DNA from 2 places in the Gordonia sp. NPDC058843 genome. Region 1 is predicted to be linked to the other one. Evidence: riboswitches for the same ligand, from Rfam matches in the RefSeq annotation. Region 1 holds a riboswitch; the other holds the start of a gene.
The links. Region 1 has a riboswitch for cyclic di-AMP ahead of ACFW3F_RS05890 (transglycosylase family protein). Riboswitches for the same ligand answer to the same signal wherever they lie in the genome.
Positions count from the first base shown of each region.

Region 2: it holds a riboswitch for cyclic di-AMP, as region 1 does, so the genes downstream of both, ACFW3F_RS11560 (C40 family peptidase) here and ACFW3F_RS05890 (transglycosylase family protein) in region 1, are expected to answer to the same signal.

Region 1 is NZ_JBHYNC010000005.1:178,191-181,393, reverse strand. Features, by position in the region: gene ACFW3F_RS05905 (flavin reductase family protein) at 1-6, shown strand, start outside; gene moaA (GTP 3',8-cyclase MoaA) at 20-1,108, shown strand; gene ACFW3F_RS05895 (MoaD/ThiS family protein) at 1,120-1,368, shown strand; cyclic di-AMP (ydaO/yuaA leader) riboswitch at 1,594-1,811, shown strand; gene ACFW3F_RS05890 (transglycosylase family protein) at 1,818-2,438, shown strand; gene ACFW3F_RS05885 (FUSC family protein) at 2,607-3,203, shown strand, end outside.
Region 2 is NZ_JBHYNC010000013.1:67,614-70,816, forward strand. Features, by position in the region: gene ACFW3F_RS11550 (DEDD exonuclease domain-containing protein) at 1-721, opposite strand, end outside; gene ACFW3F_RS11555 (hypothetical protein) at 967-1,197, shown strand; cyclic di-AMP (ydaO/yuaA leader) riboswitch at 1,305-1,535, shown strand; gene ACFW3F_RS11560 (C40 family peptidase) at 1,552-2,235, shown strand; gene ACFW3F_RS11565 (NlpC/P60 family protein) at 2,467-3,203, shown strand, end outside.

The DNA of each region.
Region 1 (3,203 bases):
AAGTGAGTCTCCCCGCAGCATGAACACGGTCGGTCTCGGACTGCCTCTGCCGCATTCCCCGCGGAACGCGGCGGCTTCCGACGCGCCGTCCGATGGTCCGCTGCGTGACACGTTCGGCCGCGTCGCGAAGGATCTCCGGGTCTCTGTCACCGACCGCTGCAATCTTCGCTGCTCGTATTGCATGCCCGCCGAGGGTCTCGACTGGATGCCCACCGACCAGGTGCTCTCCACCGACGAACTGATCCGGGTGCTCACCGTGGCGGTCCGCGATCTGGGTATCGAGCGCATCCGATTCACCGGCGGGGAGCCACTGCTGCGGCGCGACCTGGAGGACATCATCGCGGCCGTGGCCGGCCTCCCGCAGGCCCCCGAGATCGCGATGACAACGAACGGACTCGGCTTGCCCAGGCGGGTCGAGGGCCTGGTCGAAGCCGGCCTGGACCGCATCAACGTCTCGCTGGACACCATCGATCCGGCACGCTTCGCCGAGATCACCCGCCGCGACCGGCTGCACGACGTCCTCGACGGCCTCGCGGCAGCACGACGCGCGGGCCTCGACCCCGTGAAGGTCAACGCGGTCGTGCCCGAGCGCGCCGATCTCCCCGGCGTCCCCGACCTCCTCGCCCACTGCCTCGAGCACGGTTACGAGTTGCGGATCATCGAGCAGATGCCCCTCGACGCCGATCACGCGTGGCAGCGCACGCGGATGGTGACCGCCGACGAGATCCTCGCGACGTTGCGTGAGCGATTCACGCTGCTGCCCGATCCGGCGCCGCGCGGTAGCGCACCGGCCGCCACGTGGCTCGTGGACGGTCACGAGGGGCCGACCGGTCCCGCGCGGGTGGGAGTCATCGCGTCGGTCACCCGCCCGTTCTGCGGGGACTGCGACCGCACCCGGCTCACCGCGGACGGGTCGTTGCGCAACTGCTTGTTCGCGACGTCGGAGACAGATGTGCGGGCCGCCCTGCGCACGCTGCCGGACTCCGACGTCGACGCCGCGATCGCCCGGTTGTGGCGCGCGAACACCTGGGCCAAGGCAGCCGGCCACGAGGTGAACGTCGCGGGCTTCCGCCAGCCGGACCGACCGATGTCGGCGATCGGCGGCTAGGCTCGCGTCCGATGCAGCTCACCGTTCGTTTCTTCGCTGCCGCGCGTGCCGCGGCCGGCGCCGAGGAGCGGGTCGTCGAGATCGACCCGTCGACCACCCTCGGCGTCCTCGAGCACACCCTCGCCGCCGGAAACCCTTCCCTCGCGACGGTTCTCGAACGCTGTTCCTACTTGCGTGACGAGATCGCGTTCTCCGACCGGGCGCGCCCGCTCGGTACGTGCACGACACTCGACGTCCTCCCCCCGTTCGCCGGTGGCTGACGCCACAAAGTGCTTGTGACCTTTGTCACATAACGGCGGGGTAACAGGATGGGCACGGGACGGCCACTAACCCGTTGAACTGCGATGACGGCCGAAGTGGGTCGAGAGACCCGGATCCGGGCCGAAAATCGCTTGCGCGCAAGCAGGTGATTCAGTCCAACGAACGACGTACTGTTCGAGACGTCCTCCTCGGAGGTCACGACACAGCAACCAAGACATAACGTCCCACCGGCCGCGCCGAGCCTCGTTCCGCCGGTGGGAACGACAAGCAATCTAGGAACGAGGACGGGGGACCCAAACCTCATCCCCTGAGACCGGGCACCACACCAGGTGTCCTCGGGGTTAAGTCCCGGAAGTCGCGGCAACCACCACGACGACCCGAGACCGAGCACCTCTCGCTCGAACCCGACAGCTGACTTCGTAGGCGCGTGGAGAGAGGAAACACATACATGTCCGGACGTCATCGCAAGCAGACGACCAGCACGGCCGCCAAGACCATCACAAAGGTCGCCCTCACCGGCGCAGTCCTCGGCGGCGGAGCAGCCCTCCTGGGCACCGGCACCGCCAATGCGGCCACCGACGCCGAATGGAACCAGGTCGCGCAGTGCGAATCCGGTGGCAACTGGGCCATCGCGACCGGCAACGGCTACCACGGCGGCCTCCAGTTCGCGCCGAGCACCTGGTCCGGCCACGGTGGCGGCGAGTTCGCCCCGACCGCCGATCAGGCCTCCCGCGAGGAGCAGATCGTCGTCGCCGAGCGTGTGCTCGGTTCGCAGGGCAAGGGCGCATGGCCCACCTGCGGCACCGGCCTCTCGGGTTCGACCCCGCGCAGCGCGCCGACCGACACCCCGCGTGAGATCGCCCCGGTCCTCCCCGGCGGTAACGGCAGCGTTGACCTGGCCAAGACGACCGAGGACGTCGCCAAGCAGGTCACCGACGCCCTCACCGAGGCCGGCGTCAGCCCCGAGGTCAAGAACCTCTGGCAGGCGGCCAAGGACAGCGGTGTGTCGCTGAACCAGGACCAGATCAAGCTGTTCAACGACAACAAGCACCTGCTGCCCAACCCCTGATCGCTGCCTAACGCCTGATCCGGGACACAGACGAAGGGCCCCGCACGATGATTCATCCGTGCGGGGCCCTTTTCCAATTGTCGGGGCCCATTCGACGACAAGCTGCCACCGGAGTCCCCGACGTCGTGATGCAGGACCGCATGCCCGAAACCGCCTCAGCCAGTGCCAGTGCCTGAGACCACCGCGCCACCCGCCGTCAACTGGCAGTGGTGGCCGGCCGCCATCGTCTTCGTCGCCGCACTACCTGCCGCAGCTGTCACCCTGTACGACGTGCAGAAAGGCGCAGCTCTCGCAGTCGGATTGCTCCCTGCCGCAGCTCTCGGCATCGCCGCGCCGCGCCGACGCCGAATCGCCCTCCTGACCTCCGGTTTCCTGCTCGGCATCCCCATGGCCCTCGGTTCCGCGGTCTCCTCCACCCCGGCAGCCGCCGTCATCGGGATCGCGGCATTCTGCATCGCCGCGGTGGCGCTGTGGATCCGAGGTGCGAACACGCGGATCGGTGCGCTGCTGTCCACCCTCGTGATCCCGATGGTCGGAGTCGGACTCAGTTACCCCGATACTTCTACGGCGGTGACGCTCACAACCCTGTTCTTCGCCGGCTCGGTCCTCGTGTGGCTGCTGTCGCTGGCCGTGCCCGACGGCGTCAGCGGACCGCAGCCCGCACAGGCTGTTCCGACATCGCTGACTTATGGATACCTGCTGGCGGCGGTCGCCGCGGTGACCGCGATTGTCGGTTTCGCGCTCGATCTCGACCATGTGGGTTGG
Region 2 (3,203 bases), on a different contig from region 1:
GCCGCGGGTCTGTCCGGGGCAGGTAGGACGTCAGGTCGCCGACGGTCGCGATGCCCTGGTTCCCGACCCGTTCGAGAAGTCGGTGGAACACCTCAACCGTGGCGCGCGCGTCGTCGAGGGCCCGGTGCGTGGGACGCACCGAGACGGCGAACAGGTCGGCGAGGGCGCTGAGTTTGACCGTAGGCGCCTCGTCGCGCGTGAGGATGCGCCGGGCCATGGTCACCGTGCACAGGCTCAGGCTGAACGTCCACGGCAGCTGGAGGCGGATCGCGTTCTGGCGCAGGAAACCCATGTCGAAGCGGGCGTTGTGCGCCACCAGGATCGAACCGCGGGCGAACTCGAAGAACGCGGGCAGCACCGACTCGATCCGCGGTGCGTCGGTCAGCATCGCGGTGGTGATGCCGGTGAGGGTGACGATCTGGGGCGGGATCGGACGACCGGGGTCGACCAGGGTGGCGAACTCGCCGATGACCTCACCGCCGCGGATCTTGACCGCGCCGATCTCGGTGATCCGGTCACGGGCCGGGTCCGACCCGGTGGTCTCGAGGTCGACGACGACGAGGGTCGTGTCGAAGAGGGAGCGGTCGCTGAACTCGTTCGACGTCTCGCCCGTGGCCACCTGATCGGCGGCCTCCAGGTCGGCGAAGGTGAGCTGCCCCGCGGGGGAGCCGTCCACGCTGGTCTGCGTCACCCGGCGAACACTAGTTCGATCCACTGACATCACGACGCCGACGCACCGACTGCTCGGCGTGTGGCTCGTGTGACTGCTGTGTCGATCGCTGTTCGACGGACTTGTCGGTGGGCGCCCCTAGTCTCCACCTGGACGTGAGAAATGCGGTGCTCTCACGGTCACAAGGACCCGTACGAGGGCCGACACGGCCCCACCCCGTCAGATGAGATGGAGATCACACTATGTACGTCGACTGCGCGCGCTGCCCGGCTCGTCCCGTCGCTTGCGACGGGTGCATGATGACGGTGCTGTTTGGCGGCCCGAGCTGGGACGATATGCCGGACGAAGGTGGAGTTTCGGTAACGACTGCGACTGCCGACGCCGACGCCGAACTCGACCTCGCAATCGACGTTCTGCAGGCTGCTGCAATGGTGACGAGTGGTGCTGCACGATCTGCAAGATCGGCCAAAACTGCAGTTCAGGGCACAGATCAGCGTGCCTCTCTCACGGTGCTGCGGGCCGGTTGAAAATCGGGCGAGGTTTGGCTGTCAGTCGCCTAGTGGACAGAGCGCATCCGATTTCGTAACCTTTCTGAGACCTTTGCGGAGCGTCCCGCTTCAACAGAAGTGGTCCGCAGTAGTCACCGCTCAATCGCCCTCGCGGCGAACCGGGGAACCACAACCTTCGGGCGGGCTCGTCGGAGCGCATCATCACTGATGTCTCTCGCGCGAATCCGTTCCGAATCGGGGTGAATCGCGTTGCCATGCATGAGTGTCCAGTGGATGCCTCATGTTCGAAAACGTGTAGGGCCACTCTTCCGGCCCGAACCCGACAGCTAACTCGGTCGGCGGTAGAGGAAGATCTGAAGGAGAACTCGCTTCGTGGCCAAACATCGTTTGGAACAGCCCAACCGCGGCAGCACGGTCGCCAAGAAGGCGGTGATCGCCGGATCGATCACGCTCGGTTCGCTCGCCGCAGCTGCCGGCCCTGCGCTCGCCGCCCCGGTCCACACCCCGCTGGGCACTTTCGAGATCCCGGCCCTGCCCGGTGCGAAGGCCCCCGAGGCCAAGCCGGCGCCTGAGGCCACGCCTGTGAAGAAGTCGCCCGCGGCCACGGTCGAGATCCCCAACCTGGGACAGTTCACCGTGCCGGGCATCGCGCCGGACCAGATCCCGCAGCAGTTCCGCCCCCAGGGTGGCGCTCCGCTCGGCCAGCCGCAGCTGACCGCGGGTGAGAAGGCCGTCAAGGCCGCCGAGAGCAAGATCGGCTCGCCCTACTCCTACGGCTCCGCCGGCCCCAACGCATTCGACTGCTCGGGTCTCGTCTACTGGTCCTACAAGCAGGCCGGCAAGACCGTCCCGCGCGACAGCTACGGCCAGCTCGGTGGCGGACGCGCAGTGTCCTACTCCGACGCCAAGCCCGGCGACGTCATGATCTTCAACGGTGGCGGCCACGCCGGCATCTACGTCGGCAACGGACAGTTCGTCCACTCGTCCAACTACGGCACCCCGGTCAAGCGTGACGCCGTCAAGGAATGGACCCTGACGGGTATCCGTCGGTACTGACGACAACCGAACCACGAGAGCAGACTGAGCACGAGGGTCACCGAACGGGGGTATCGCGATCTGCGATCCGCCCGAATCGGTCCAGGGGTACTGCGGGCCGCCCTAGGGTGGTCGTCGGGGGCCGGGACTGCTCGCAGATCGACAAGCACACACGAGGGAGTGGGTACGACCGTGCTGATCGGGGAGGAACGGGCGCGCGCGACGCGACCACGTCTGCGTTCGGGTCCGCTGATGCTCGCAATCTGTGTCCTGACGGCGCTGGCAACGCTCGTCCCGACCGTTTCCGGTGGAATCGGTGACGCCCATGCGGTTCCGGCACGGTCGGCCGACCAGTTGCTCGACCGCTACAAGAAGCTGGGCATCGACGCCGAGAAGACCACCGAGGCGATGCACAACGCCAAGATCGAGTACGACAAGCAACGGGGGATCGTCGCGTCGGCCAAGAAGGCCGCGGCGGAGGCGCAGCAGACGCTCAACACCAGCCGTGCTCAGCTCGCGGTGCACCAGAACCGGGTCGATGCGATCGTCCGCGCCAGTTACCAGGGCGCGCGGGTCAGCGGGCTCTACGCAGTGATGGTGAGCGACTCCCCGCAGGCGCTTCTCGACCAGATGTCGGGCCTCGACATGATCTCGCGTCAGGCGTCGGTGGACCTGACCGCCATCAAGAAGGTGCGGGCACGCACCGCCATCGCCAAGAAGGACGCCGAGCAGACGGCCGTGGCCGCCTCCGAGGCGGTTTCGCGCGCCGAACGGGTTCGCGGTGACCTGCAGACCAAGCAGGCCGATCTGCAGCTCCAGGCGATCCAGATCCGGTCGATCTACAAGTCCATGACCGGCAAGCAGCTGGCTGCGCTGCGCGGTCCGACCTTCGACTTCGATCCGCGACTGGTGCCCAAGGGCACCGCCGCCGGACTGATCGCCACGCACGCCGCGCTGACCCGGATCGGGGATCCGTACGTGTGGGGCGC